DNA from 2 places in the Pseudodesulfovibrio halophilus DSM 5663 genome. Region 2 is predicted to be linked to the other one. Evidence: riboswitches for the same ligand, from Rfam matches in the RefSeq annotation. Region 2 holds a riboswitch; the other holds the start of a gene.
The links. Region 2 has a riboswitch for thiamine pyrophosphate ahead of thiC (phosphomethylpyrimidine synthase ThiC). Riboswitches for the same ligand answer to the same signal wherever they lie in the genome.
Positions count from the first base shown of each region.

Region 1: it holds a riboswitch for thiamine pyrophosphate, as region 2 does, so the genes downstream of both, BR24_RS13385 (sulfide-dependent adenosine diphosphate thiazole synthase) here and thiC (phosphomethylpyrimidine synthase ThiC) in region 2, are expected to answer to the same signal.

Region 1 covers NZ_JCANTV010000013.1:277,002-284,436, forward strand. The annotation lists gene BR24_RS13365 (pyridoxal phosphate-dependent aminotransferase) at 125-1,297, shown strand; gene BR24_RS13370 (universal stress protein) at 1,378-2,268, opposite strand; gene BR24_RS13375 (SLC13 family permease) at 2,278-3,702, opposite strand; gene thiE (thiamine phosphate synthase) at 3,750-4,388, opposite strand; gene BR24_RS13385 (sulfide-dependent adenosine diphosphate thiazole synthase) at 4,390-5,187, opposite strand; TPP riboswitch at 5,309-5,409, opposite strand; gene cobS (adenosylcobinamide-GDP ribazoletransferase) at 5,479-6,216, opposite strand; gene BR24_RS13395 (SAM hydrolase/SAM-dependent halogenase family protein) at 6,213-6,989, opposite strand; gene BR24_RS13400 (YitT family protein) at 6,992-7,435, opposite strand, start outside.
Region 2 covers NZ_JCANTV010000008.1:350,247-357,681, forward strand. The annotation lists gene BR24_RS03785 (sigma-54 interaction domain-containing protein) at 1-430, opposite strand, end outside; gene thiC (phosphomethylpyrimidine synthase ThiC) at 582-1,865, opposite strand; TPP riboswitch at 1,952-2,056, opposite strand; gene BR24_RS03795 ((Fe-S)-binding protein) at 2,887-4,185, shown strand; gene BR24_RS03800 (FAD-dependent oxidoreductase) at 4,223-7,264, shown strand; gene BR24_RS03805 (hydrogenase iron-sulfur subunit) at 7,280-7,435, shown strand, end outside.

The sequences.
Region 1 (7,435 bases), on a different contig from region 2:
GAGCAGGGAAGGGCGGGCCTCAAAACCTGCACAAAGCGGATTTACGATCGTCCCGTTTTTCCATACAAGGACTCGGAGGCGAGTAGTTGCACAGGGATGAATTTCCAACATTTCGAGAGAAGCGATGCGTATTTCCGAAAGACTGTCCAGACTGAAGCCCTCGGCCACCCTGGCCGTGAACACCAAAGCTCAGGAACTTCGTGCGCAGGGGCGGGAGATCGTCTCTCTCGCGGTGGGGCAGCCGGATTTCGGCACGCCCTCGCATGTGGTCGAAGCAGCCAAGGCCGCCCTTGACGAAGGGTTCACCCGCTACACCCCGGTGCCGGGCATCCCGGAACTCCGCGAGGCCGTTGCCGACTACTACGGCCGCTTCTACGGCATCAGCGCCGAACAGGAGAATGCGATAATCTCCAACGGCGGCAAGCAGGTGCTCTACAACCTGCTCATGGCGCTGGTGAACCCCGGCGACGAGGTGCTGGTTCCGGCCCCGTACTGGGTCAGCTATCCCGCCATGATAGAGCTTGCAGAGGGCCGCTGCGTCACCGTGACCACCGAGGCCGAGAACGACTTTCTGGTGAGCGTCGAGGGGCTGGAGGCCGCCCGCACCGAGCGCACCCGCGTGCTGATCCTCAACTCCCCCTCCAACCCCACGGGCTGTTGCTACACGCAGGAACAGCTGGACGGGATCGCGCAGTGGGCGCTGGACAACGACGTGTTCATCATCTCCGACGAGGTCTACGACCGGCTGGTCTACGCTCCGGTGGAGCCCGCCACCCTCGCGCGGTTCTGGCAGGCCCATCCCGAGAGTTGCGCTCTGGTGGGCGCCCTGTCCAAGAGCTTCTGCATGACGGGCTGGCGCATGGGCTGGGCCCTCGCAGCCGAGGAGCTGGTCAAGGCCATGAGTAAGATTCAGGGCCAGTCAACTTCCAACGTTTCCTCCTTCTCCCAGAAGGCGGCCGTGGTGGCGCTGGCCGGGGAGTGGGACATCGTCGAGGACATGAAGGAAGCCTTCATGCGCCGCCGCGACATCGCGCACGAGATAATCACCTCGTGGGGCGCGCCCTGCCCCAAGCCGGACGGCGCGTTCTACCTCTTCCCGGTGCTGGACGCCTTCTATACCGAGGACGCTCCGGATTCCGCCGCCATGTGCACAAAGATTCTCGAGGAGGCCGGCGTGGCGCTGGTGCCCGGCTCTGCCTTCGGCGACGACCGCTGCATCCGGTTCTCCTACGCCGTGGACGACGACACCCTGCGCGACGCCCTGAGCCGTGTCGGCAAGGTGCTCACCGGTAAATAACCCGGTCCGCGATACGACAATGAAAAACGGGCCGCCCCCCTTGGGAGCGGCCCGTTTTTCATGGTGCACGATCGCCGGGATTATCGAATGATCATCACGGATATAGGTGCGTTTTCCATGACTTTTTCAACCATGGTCCCGCGTAGCTTGCCCACGGGGGCGGGCAGGGCCACGAGGGTGTAGTCTTCGGCCGCCGCGAGCACGGCTTCGGCGGAATCCTCCACCTCGAAGGCGGAGTGGATGGGGGGGCTGTCCAGCGGCAGGGCTCGCCGCGCCTTCTCGATGACCTCCATGCCCGCAGTGCTCGCGACGGAAAGGGGGATGCCGCAGGCTCGGGCGATCTTGGTCAGCCGGGGCAGGCATCCGGCGGCGAGGCCGGAGCCGTCCAGCACCGCGAGGATGGCCCCTTCGGTCTTGAGGCGGCGGGCGATGATGATGGGGCACGGCAGCCGCTGGGCGATGCGGTAGGCCATGGGCGTGGCGGAGACGAGCTTCTTCAGGCCGGTGGGGGTTTCGCCGGGGGCGCCCACGATGGCTATGTCCACATCCTCGATGTCGCACTGTTCGGCGATCACGCCGGGGATGTCCGTGCCGCTGCGCAGGTGCAGGGCCACGATCCCGCCGCAGGGCGTGTTGTACGAGACCACATACTCGCCCGCCGGGTCGCCCGTGATATCCCGGTGCTCCCATTCGCCGCCCTGTCCGGGGATTTCTCCGAGTTCGGCGAAGATGTCCCGGGCCTTCTTGAGTCGTTTGAGTCCGGGCAGCTCCAGTCCCCAGCCGAGCATCTGCTCGCGGGCCACGCGAAGTTCCAGCCCGCCGGAGTGCAGGCCGCTGTCAGGTTCGCGAACGGTGAGCAGGGAGGTGTCGGTGCACTGGCGGCGGCTCAGAAGGGCCGCGAAGGCCAGCGCCTCGTACGCCTCCGGCCCCCCGCCGATGCTCACGAGAATGTTCATGGTGTCTTTGTGCATGCTGTCTCCTCAACCTCCCAGAAGCGGCCAGTAGAATTTCGCAAAGATGATCAGGATAACGAAGGACATGAGCGCCAGCCTCCAACCCGCCCTGAGAAAGTCGGTGCTCGCCAGATATCCCGATGAGCGCACGATGGCGCTGGCTGGCGTGCCGATGACGGTCAGATAGGCGAAGGACGAGGCCATGGCCGTTATGAAACCGGCGGCAAGCGGGTTGGCCCCCGCCTCCACCGCTATGCTCAACACGATGGGGCCGAGAACCGCTACGGCCGCTCCGTTGGACATGGTGTTGGTCATGGCGGTGGTCAGGAGCATGATGCAGGCCAGCAGCCCGATGCCCGACCCCAGCCCGACGGGGACGGCCAGCTTGAGAAAGCCCGCCGCCACCCATGCGGCCGCGCCGGTCTCCTGCATCTGCTGGCCAAGGGATATGGCGGCCCCGTAGAGCAGCACCACGCCCCAGTTCACGCCGGAGTTGAGGTCCTCCCAGCGCACCAGCCCGGCAAGCAGGAAGCAGGCGGCCCCGGCTATGGCGATGGTGCCCATGCCCACCTCGGTGGAGAAGAGTATCCACGCGGTGAGCGTGAGCAGGAAAATGGCGATGGTGGCGTAGTGCCTGCCCTGAAGCGAGCCCTGCTTGCCCACCTGTTCCCGCAGCTTGCGCACGGCGCGCGAGAGGTCCTCGGAAGGGGCCGGGAAGGTCCGGCGCAGGATCCAGTGCATGAAGGGCAGCTGCACGAGAAAGACGGGGTAGGCGAAGAGCATCCACTGCCCGTAGCCGACGTCGTAAACAGCCGTGGACGGGTCCGATGGCCTGTAAAGAAAATCGGCCCAGTATTCGATCATGATGGCGTTTCGCGCTCCGCCCGAGGGGGTGCCGATGCCCGCCATGCAGCAGGCGTAGGAGATGGAGAACAGGAAGAGCAGGCCCAGCCTGCGCCTGCGCTCTTCGTCCTCCTCCGCGAGCTGGATCAGGGTCAGGGCCACGGGGAGCATCATGGCGGCCACGGTGTGCTCGCCGATGAACGAGGCCAGCAGGCCCGAGACGAGGGATATCCCGAAGGCGATGCGGTAGGTGTTGGTGCCTGTGGCCTTGACGATGACCAGCGCGAGCCGCTTGTCCAGCTGCTGCTTGACCATGGCCACCGCGAGCATGAGCGAGCCCATGATGAACAGCACCGCGTCCTTCATCAGGCTGCGGGCCACATCCGAGGAGTCGAGGCCGAGCAGAAATATCTGCCCCAGCACGATGAGCAGCGCCACGGAGGGCAGCGGCACCGGTTCCTTGATGAAAAGGGTGGTGGTCGCGAGCGTCATGACCAGCACCTTCCAGCCCGCGGACGTGAGGCCCGGGGGGACCGGCAGGAGCAGGAGCACGCCGACGGCGGCGAGGGTGATGAGCAGCCAGCGCTTGTCGTAGGCCCAGTGGATCATACCGGGTCTATACACGCTTCGGCGCGTTCATGCCAAGGGAGAGGGCGTTATTCCTTTACCTCGGCAAAGGCGCGTCGCAGCTCGCGGGCGGCTTCCGCGGGGTCGGGCGCGCGGCAGATGGCGGAGACCACGGCCAGCCCGTCGGCCCCGAGGGAGCGCAGCCGCCCGGCGTATTCCGCGGTGACCGAGCCGATGGCCACGGACGGGTGCCTCGTCATGGCCCTTCGCCGCGCGAAGCCCCCCAGCCCGAGCGGTTCCGAGTGGTCCGCCTTGGTGTTGGTGGGGAACACCGGTCCGAGCCCCAGATAATCCACGTCCAGCATTTCGGCCTCAAGCACCTGCGCGTCCGTGTCGATGCTCAGGCCGATGATGGCGTCAGGTCCCATGAGGCGCCGGGCGATATCCACGGGCATGTCGGACTGGCCCACGTGCACTCCGTCGGCTCCGACGGCGAGCGCCACATCGACGCGGTCGTTGATTACCAACGGCACTCCCGCAGGGGCGAGGATGCGCTTCAGGGAGCTGGCGGTTTCCAGATATTCACGGGTGGAGACGTTCTTTTCCCTGAGCTGAACCATCGTCGCGCCGCCTTCCACGGCGAGCCTCACCACCTCTTCGAGGGGCCGCTCCCCGCATGAGAAGCGGCCCGCGACGAGATAGCAGGCGAGGTCGAAACCCCGTTTCATGCTAGTCCTCCGCGATAAGGCGCTGATGGATGTCCTCGGCGACCTTCTCGCCGGAGAGCAGCATGCCGCCGAACACCGGGCCCATGCGGTAGGAACCGAAGGTGGCGTTGGCGGCCATGCCCGCGACCCACACGCCGGGGAAGACCTCGCGGGTGTGGTTGACGGTGTTGGTCTCCGCCACGTCGGCCCACATGGACTGTTCGCCCTCGATGGAGCCGGACGGGGTGTTCAGGGTGATGTCGTTCTTGCGGCACAGGGTCTTGAGCACCTCGGTGTCGTGACCGGTGGCCTCCAGCACGTGCTTGCAGTGGATGACCAGCGGGTCCACGTGCAGCCCGGCGATCTCCACGGGCGAGGAGTTGATGACCAGACCGTTGACGCGCTTCTGGCCGTTCTCCTCGCGGATGCAGACGTCCTCGACGCTCATGCAGTTGAACACGCGCATCCCGGCAATGGTGGCGGCGGAGGCCAGCGTGGTGGTGGCGGTGACCGCGTCGCAGGTCCAGTATTCGTCTTCCCAGTGCTTCATGGGGACGCCGATGTCTTCGAGCACGTGCTTGGACTCGTCCTGCACCACGATGATGTTCCAGGTCATGCCGCCGCCCCACATGCCGCCGCCCAGCGAGAGCTTGCGCTCGAACATGGCGACCTTGTGGCCCTTCTTGGCGAGGTTCATGCCGGCGGTCATGCCGGAAGGGCCGCCGCCGACGATGGCGACGTCGAGCTCCAGCGAGTCGCGGAACTTGTTGTAGTACTCGGTGATGATGGCGTCAGAGATGACTTTTTCGTTGAGGGACATGCGTTTCCTCCGCTTGCGGTTTGTTGCGGTCGGCGCGATCCGAAAGGCGCCGACCCCCTTTTGGCAAGGAGGCACGAACGTCAGGAGTGTCTTGAGAAGATGTCCCGTTGCCGGACGGCGCGGGACAGGGCTTCCGATTTCCCTACGTCAGTGCGAACTGAATCAGGTTCCAAGGGTATGATCTCAGCCCCGGCACGCGCCGGGACACCCCTATCGGATCGAAAACCTGTCTACCGCAAAGGACCGCCGTTCGCAAGGGGGGATTGATCGAACAATCAAGAGCAGGTGACTTCAGAGGACCGCAACAATGCCGAGCAGGCCGCACAGTTCGCCCAGTACGATGCTCGCTCCCAGAAAGTCCCCGTTGCTGCCGCTGACGTCTTTTGCCAGCTTGTGCAGGGGGATGAGCGTGATGATCATGAGAGCGGCGGTGATCGCGAGGGCCTGCGGCGGCAACAGCAGGGCGCCGAGGCCAAGGGCGAGCGCCGCGTTGACCGCAAGGCTCTTCAAGGAGGCTCCGGAGTAGAACAGGGAGCCGAGTCCCGGCCGGGCGAAGCGTCTGCCGACCACCCCGAAGGCCACGCAGTTGAGCCGACCGACAACAAAGGGCCAGAGCGCGGCCGCAGGGTTGCCCTTCGCGAACAGCGCCGCGAACAGCACGATCTGTCCGGCAAGGGTCATGACCAGGGCGATGACCCCGAACGCGCCGCACCGGCTGTCCTTGATGACCGTCCAGAACCGCTGCGGATCAAAGTGCGCGGTGAAGGCGTCGCAGACATCGGCGATGCCGTCATAGTGCAGGCCGCGCGTCAGCCAGATCGAGGCCAGAACAACGAGCCACGCCTGCACCCACGGTTCGCCCCGGAACAGGCCGAGCGCGAAGGGAAGGGTGATGACCGCTCCGAGCAGCAGTCCGGTGAGCGGCGTCCACGGCATGGTCCGGCGCATCTCCTCGTCCGAGGCGGCGCGCGCCGGGGCGAGGCGGGTCAGGAACCCCAGCGTCAGCAGGAAATCGTTCAGCGCCTTCATGCGTCCCACCTGAGGGTCACGGCGTCGCCCATGGAAAGCCCGAGCTGCCGCGCGGCAGAGCCGAGGTTGACCGCAATCTCGAAGAACCCCTGCGAGCCTTCCAGCAGGCCGGGGGCCCCCTCGGGCAGGTCGGAGTAGGTGTCCACCGCCGGGAGCTCCCGGCCCAGCGGGGTGCTGATCTGAAGATTGTCCAGCGGCCCGAGGGCTCCGGCGCGCAGGTTGAGCACGCAGTTGCCGAACCGGTCCACATGCAGCACCCGCACGGAACACTGGCCCCGGCCCATCAGCGGCTCGGTCCAGAGCGGGCGCACGGTCTCTTCGGCGGAGACGGGATGGCAGAATTGGGAGAGGTCCTGACCTGTGGCGATGCGTGCGGCGACCGGAGCGAAGATGTCGCGTCCGTGAAAGGTGGCGGAGGCTTTTTGCGGCACCCGGTTCACATGGTGACATTCGGCGTGTGCGGGGTCCAGCGCGAGCGAGGCCAGTCCGTTGTCCGGGGCCACGATGGTCCGACCGTCCTGACGGGCCGCAAGGATGGGACGGCCCGAGCCTACGCCGGGGTCCACCACGGCCAGCAGGACAGACGCTTCCGGAAAGTGCGGAGCCGAGGCCGCCAGAAAGAAGGCCCCCTGCGCGATGTTGAACGGTTCGACCCCGTGAGTGAGGTCGATAACCGTGCAGTCGGGGCATTCTCGGGCCAGCACGGCCTTCATCTGGCCCACGTACGGGTCGTCGAGGCCGAAGTCCGTAAGCAGTGCAATGACGGAATGCATGGCTAATACAGTTTCCTTGCCGAGAAGCCGCTGCCCACCACATGGAAGCCCGAGCCGGTGATGGTGAAGGCTTCCGGGTCCAGCGAGTAGACGATCTCCTCGAGCCGTTTGACCTGAACGTTGGTGACCATGGTCATGACCACGTCCTTGCTGTCGCCGGTCCAGCCGCCGCGCCCTTCCAGCACCGTGGCCCCCCGGTCCAGCTTCCTGAAGATGGCCTGCATGATCTCCTGCGGCTTTTCCGAGATGATCATGACCATCTTGCGTTCGCCGAACATGCCCATGACGTACTCGATGGCCACGGCGATGACGAAGGCCATGGCGATGGAGTAGAGCACGATGGACAGCTGCAGGAAGAAGAATCCTGCCAGAAACTGGAGAAAGTTGAACCAGAACTCGAACGCGCCCATGGAGAGGTTGAACCGCTGCTTGCCGATGACCGCGAG
Region 2 (7,435 bases):
GCGCCTCGCTCTTGCCCACGATGCTCTCAAAGGAATAGGACTCGCGCATTTCGCGCCGGATGGCGTGGATTTCCGTCAGGTCGCGGAAAGTCTCCACGCCGCCGATAACCTCCCCCTCGGCATTGCGCAGCGGCGACGCCGAAATGGACACGGGGCGCTTTTCCCCGTCGGGGCGAATGATGAAAATGGACTTGTTGGTGATCCGGCCGCCGTGGGCAAGGCATGAGTCGAGAGCGCAGTCCCCGTCGCAGAGGCTTGAGTGGAGAACATCCCAGCACTTGTTGCCCACGGCCTCTGCGGCGGGAACGCCCGTTATGCGCTCGGCGGCCTCGTTGAAGTAGGTGATGTTCCAGTCTGCATCCACCGTGAAGAGGCCGTCGGCGATGGACGAAAAAACGTCCTCGAGCGGGAGGTCCTTGGGAAACGGCATGGGCGAGATATAAGCCTTAAATTGTCCTCTGTGAAGTGCGTAAATATGTTTTTCCGTGTTTCCCGTAAAAATTATTCAGGGAGCCGCCCGTAGGCGACTCCCTGCCGAAGTGCCGATGAATGACCGTTTCAGGAGAAACGGACGCTGAAGGCTATGAACCGAGGTGTTCCTTGAGCTGTTTCACGGCGCAGAACTTGCCGCACATGGTGCACACGTCCTCGTCCTCGGGGCTGCGGCTGTCTCGAATCCTGCGAGCCGTGACCGGATCAAGGCACAGGCGGTACATGCCTTCCCAGTCCATGTCCGCACGGGCCTTGGCCATTTCACGGTCGCGCTGCACGGCCTGCTCGTTGCCGCGCGCGATGTCCGCGGCGTGCGCGGCGATGCGGGTCACGGCCACGCCCTCGTATACGTCGTCCGGACCGGGCAGGGCGAGGTGCTCGCTGGGGGTGACGTAGCAGAGGAAGTCTGCCCCGGACCACGCCGCGATGGCACCGCCGATGGCGCAGGCCACATGGTCCCGCCCGGCGGCCACGTCCGTGACCAGCGGTCCCAGCACATAAAAGGGAGCGTTGTGGCACAGTCGCTTCTGAAGCTCCATGTTGGCCCGAATCTGGTTCATGGGCACATGTCCGGGCCCCTCGATGATGATCTGTACGCCCGCGTCCCAAGCCTGCTGCGTCTGCTCGCCAAGGGTGATCAGTTCATGGATTTGCGTCCGGTCAGTGGCATCCGCAAGGCAGCCCGGACGACACGCATCGCCCAGGCTCAGGGTGACATCATACTCCCGCGCAATCTCCAGAACCTTGTCGAAATGCGTATACAGCGGATTCTCGGCCCCGTTCGCCACCATCCAGCACGCAAGGAACGACCCGCCGCGGCTGACAATATCCAGAACGCGCCCTTCCTGTTTCATGCGCTCCAGCGCACCCAGCGTGAATCCGGTGTGCAACGTCATGAAATCCACGCCTTCACGGGCCTGATCCTCAACCACCTTGAGCAGGTCGTCGATGGTCATGTCCACGATGCCGCCGCCCCGGGCCGTCACGTCCGCAGCAGCCTGATAGATGGGTACCGTGCCCACCGGAACAGGGCAGTGCTCCAGCGTCTGCCGCCGCAGGTTGCCCAGCTCCCCGGCAATGGAAAGGTCCATCACCGCATCAGCTCCCGCATCCAGCGCCGCACGGAGCTTCAACAGCTCCTGCTCACCATCCTCATGGTCCGGACTCGCGCCAATGTTCGCATTGACCTTGACGCTCAGCCCCTCGCCCACGGCTCGAAGCTCGCTTTTTTCATGCAGCGGATTATGCGGAATGCTCACCCGCCCCGCGGCCATGGAACGCCGAAGCGTCTCCACATCCAATCCCTCCCACTCGGCAACAAACGCCAAAGCGTCCGAGACCTTACCGGAACGGGCAATCTCCAGTTGTGTCATGAAATACTCCCAATTCTTCAAGTTCAAAGAAATGGGCGGAAAAAAGGCAAAAAAATTCCACCCGCAGGTGGAACACAGGAAGGAATGCGCTTCGCAGTGCCGTTTCCTCCGCCGGTACAAGCCGGGTCAGGTTCCAAGGGTTGTCGATCATACGACTCTCAGCCCACAACAGGGCACCCCTACGGTCAGAAGCAAACCTAACAAGAGTTGATTCGGCGATCAATGGTTTTCGCGTCTTCCGGACTGGGAGGTCTTCGACGGGCAGTGGGGGCTGCCGCTACGCCCCGGCAAAGGGGCGGGCCCCTTTGCAATCCCTGAGTTGTCAGCGGGGTTGCGGCGCAGGGTTCATGCGGTCGCACAGCCCGTGTTCAAGCTGCTACTCCGCTGACGGGGATTTTGGTTCCGTGCCTGTTGGCTTGCGGATTCACTTAGCCGTCAGTCCGGACACTTCCTTCCAGAACTCCCAGAGGCACCTTCTCTCGCCAATTAAGCACCGTAGCAATTGCCGGTCGAGGCATAGAGGCTCTTTTGACCGGTTACGCAGGTCCGCGCGGTCACGCGGAGCAGTGACCGCGTCATGGAGCCTCTCACCGGGAGCGGCGGCGGATTCCCGGTCGACCTTCATTGATTGCGAAAAACCCTCTGTTGTGTAGGATTTTTCAAGAAAAAAGCACTGCTCAAGCCGGTTTTATGCCGAAAAGGACGTTAGGGCCTCGCGGTGATTCGTCAAAGTCGCAAATGGTCTTGGAGGAGCGTGTTTTACCTGCCATTGCCTAGGGTTATGGGTGAGCATAGATGGTTTCAAGGGGTTGTCACGATAGCATTTTTCTATCTTCGGCCTATTTACGGATTTGGCTTTTTTGAGTATGAAGACGTATCCATTCGTTTGTTCAGTTCAGTGGAGTGAGCTGGCAACGAGTCGGTTTTCCGGATGAATCATCCCTTTTCCCGAAGGGATGTTCTCGGACGGATTCCGTTCTTTTATATGCAGTGGGAAACCCTTAACAATGAGGTGAGGAGTATGGGCGAACCCGCAATCGTTCTTGAAGGTGGAGTCAAATCCACGTTCAAGGACAAGGTCATGGAGCTTCTGCCGGAAGGCGGAAACCTCAACATGTGCCTTACGTGCGGTCTGTGTTCTTCCGGCTGTCCGGCAACCGGACTGGAGGAAATGGACCCCAGGAAATTCCTGCGTATGGCCATGTTGGGCATGGATGAGGAGATTCTCAATTCGAAATGGATCTGGATGTGCACCATGTGTACGCGTTGCGTGTACGCATGCCCCATGCAGATCAACATCCCGCAGCTGGTCTACAACGCCCGCGCGGCGCAGGATCGCGAAAACAAGCCCAAGGGCATTGTCGGTTCCTGCGATCAGGGCATCCGGACCGAAGGCGCCAGCGCCATGGGTGCCAGCTCGGAAGACTTCAAGTTCGTCGTGGAGGACGTCCTTGAAGAGGTCTGCGAGGACCAGGAGTCCTGCAAGGACCTGAACGTGAGCGTCAACCGCAAGGGTGCTCACTTCTATCTGAACCAGAACTCTCGCGAACCGGTCACCGAGCCGGACGAGATGGTTCCTCTTTGGAAGATTCTCAATGTCGTCGGCGCCGACTGGACCTACGGGACCGTTGGCTGGGCGGCTGAGAACTACTGCCTGTTTGCAGCGGAGGACGAGAACTGGGAAGCCATTGTCAAAAAGAAGATGGACGCGGTGAGCGACCTCGGGGTCAAGAGCTGGCTCAACACCGAGTGAGGCCACGAATTCTACGCAGTCCGGGCCGGACTGCAAAAATTCGGCATGGAAGTGCCTTTCGAGCTCGAATCCATCATCAGCTACTATGCACAGTGGATCCGTGAAGGAAAACTCCCGGTCAACTCCGACTGGAACAAGGAACTCGGCGTCAAGTTCACCGTTCAGGACCCCTGCCAGCTGGTCAGGAAGTCTCTGGGTGATCCCGTTGCCGAGGACCTTCGCTTCGTCGTGAAGCAGGTTGTCGGTGAAGAAAACTTCATCGACATGCACCCGAACAAGTCCAACAACTACTGTTGCGGCGGCGGGGGCGGATTCCTGCAGAGCGGATTCCCCGAAGCGCGCAGGTACTACGGCAAGCGCAAGTTCGATCAGATCATCGCCACCGGCGCTGACTACTGCATCACCCCTTGCCACAACTGCCACTCCCAGGTTCACGATCTCGCGCATCACTTCGACGGCAAGTATCAGACGGTCCACCTCTGGACGCTGATCTGCCTTTCGCTCGGTATTCTGGGCGAGAACGAGCGCGAGTACCTCGGCGACGACCTCAAGGAAGTCGGCCTGTAGGCGGAACTGAACGGAACGAGATTCCAAGGAGGACTCAATGTCTGCGAATAAACTTGGATCGGTCATGGTCGTCGGCGGCGGTATCGCCGGTATTCAGACGGCGCTTGATCTGGCCGACTCCGGTTATTACGTGCATTTGATCGAGAAGAGTGCCGGTATCGGCGGCGTCATGGCGCAGCTGGACAAGACCTTCCCGACCAACGACTGCGCGATGTGAATCATCTCGCCCAAGTTGGTTGAGTGCGGTCGGCACTTAAATATCGAGTTGCATACTCTGGCAGAGGTTCAGAACGTTTCCGGCGATGAAGGCAACTTCACCGTAACGGTAAAGAAGGCCCCCCGATACGTGGACATGGAAAAATGTATCGCGTGCGGGGAGTGTGCCGCGAAATGTCCCAAAAAAGTTGACGACGAATATCAGGCCGGTCTTTCCAAGAGAAAGGCTGCCTACATTCCTTACGGGCAGTCCGTGCCGCTGAAGTACGCTTTGGACGGCGAAACCTGCATCATGATCCAGAAGGGCAAGTGCGGCGCCTGTGAAAAGGTCTGCCCCACCGAAGCCATCAAGTTCGACGACAAGGAAGAGATCGTCGACCTGAACGTCGGTTCGGTGATTCTCACGCCCGGTTTCAAGGCGTTTGACCCGTCCGATCTGGATTACACCTACTACAAGGAACTCCCCGACGTAGTGACCTCGCTCGAATACGAGCGCCTGCTGTCTTCCTCCGGTCCCTGCCACGGCCACCTGACCCGTCCCTCGGACGGCAAGGAGCCTGCAAAGATTGCTTGGCTGCAGTGCGTCGGTTCGCGCGACATCAATCGCTGCGGCAACGGATTCTGCTCCAGCGTGTGCTGCATGTACGCCATCAAGCAGTCTGTCATCACCGCCGAGCACACCACCGGCGACATTGACCAGACCATCCTGTACATGGACATCCGCAGCCACGGTAAGGAATTCGACAAATACTACGAAAGCGCCAAGACCAACGGGATCAACTTCGTGCAGGCACGGCCGCATACGATCCTGCCCGGTCCCGACGGCGTGGGTGCCGTCATCCAGTATGCCGACAAGTCCGGCAACATGGTCGAGGACGTCTACGACCTCGTCGTGCTGTCCATCGGCATGGAAGCGCCCAAGGACGCCAGGCAGCTGTCCGAAACCGCCGGTTTCGAGCTGAACAAGTACGGGTTCGTGGAAACGAACTCCTTCGAGCCGGTGTCCACCTCCAGAGCGGGAATCTACTCCTCGGGCGCGTTCAACGCTCCCATGGACATCCCGCAGGCGGTCACCGATGCTTCCTCCGCAGCGGCCACCGCGGCCAAGCGGCTGGCGGAAGTGCGCGGCACCATGACCGAAGAAAAGGTCTGGCCCGAAGAGCGCGACATCTCCGGCGAGGAGCCGCGCATCGGCGTGTTCGTCTGCTCCTGCGGTACCAACATCGCGGGCACCGTGGACGTCAAGGCCGTATCCGAATATGCCGCGAGCCTGCCCGGCGTGCAGATGGTGGAGAACAACATGTTCACCTGTTCCACCGACACGCAGGAGCTGATCTCCAAGAAGATCAAGGACAACAACCTGAACCGCATCGTGGTTGCCGCGTGTACGCCGCGCACCCACGAGCCGCTGTTCAAGGAGACGCTGAAGGAAGCGGGCCTCAACGAATACCTCGTTGAAATGGCGAACATCCGCAACCAGAACAGCTGGGTCCACCAGAACGAGCCCGAGAAAGCCACCGAAAAGGCCAAGGACCAGGTCCGCATGGCCGTTGCCAAGGCCGCCCTGCTCCAGCCCCTGAGCAAGATGTCCGTGGACGTCACGCAGAAGGCGCTGGTGGTCGGCGGCGGCATGTCCGGCATGACTTCCGCCCTCGGCATCGCCGACATGGGCTACGAAGTGGTGCTGCTCGAAAAGAGCAACATGCTCGGCGGCAACGCCTGGTCGCTCTCCCAGACCTGGCGCGGCGAAGAGATTCGCCCCGAGGTGGAGAAGCTGGCGGCCAAGGTGGATAACCACGAGAACATCACCGTGCTCAAAAACGCTATGCTCAAGACCGCCGTCGGTTCCGTCGGCAACTTCGTGAGCGAGGTGGAAGTGGACGGCGAGACCAAGGCCGTCAAGTACGGCGTTGCCGTGGTCGCCACCGGCGGCAAGGAATACAAGCCGGACGAATACGGCTACGGACAGTCCGACCGCGTGAAGACGCATCTGGAATTCGACAAGATGCTCGATTCCGGCGACTCCGCCAAGGCCGACTCCGTGGTCTTCATCCAGTGCGTCGGTTCCCGCAACGAAGAGCGCCCCTACTGCAGCCGCGTGTGCTGCACCCACTCGGTGGAGAGCGCCATTCGCCTCAAGGAACAGAAGCCGGAGATGAACGTCTACGTGCTCAATCGCGACATCCGCACCTACGGCCTGCGTGAAGACCTGTACACCAAGGCCCGCAAGCTCGGCGTGATCTTCATCAAGTACACGCTGGGCAGCCTGCCGCAGGTGGACGCTTCCGGCGACTCCGTCTCCGTGAAGGTCAACGATCCCATGCTGGGTCGCGATCTGGACATCAGGGCCGACTACCTCGTCCTCGCCACGGCCATCGTGCCCAACGAGACGAGAGAACTGGTCGAGCTGTACAAATGCGCTACGGGCGACGACGGGTTCCTCACCGAGGCTCACCCGAAGCTCCGCCCCGTGGACCTGTCCGTCGACGGCCTGTTCGTCGCCGGTCTGTGTCACTATCCCAAGCCCATCGACGAAGCCATCGGTCAGGCCCAGGCGGCCAGCAGCCGCGCCGGAGTCATTCTGGCACGCACCGAGATGCCTCTCGACTCCATCAAGAGCGAGGTCACCGAGCAGTGCGACGGCTGCGCCCTGTGCGTGGATACCTGCCCCTACAACGCCATCAGCCTCGAAGCGTTCGAGGACGAGAAGGGTAAGGAACACCGCAGGATCGCCACCGACAAGGCTCTGTGCAAGGGATGCGGCGTGTGCATGGCCACCTGCCCGAAGGGCGGCGTGGAAGTGAACGGCTTCACCATGGCCCAGCTCAAGGCGCAGGTCACCTCCGCCTTGGCAGGACTCTAATCGAAGGAGTTGAAAATGGCTGACTTCGAACCGAAAATCATCGGCTTTCTGTGCAACTGGTGCGCATATGCCGGTGGCGACCTGGCCGGTGTTTCCAGGTTGAAATATCCTCCGAACATGAAAGCCGTGCGGGTGATGTGCTCCGGCATGGTCCATCCGGACCTTGTGGTG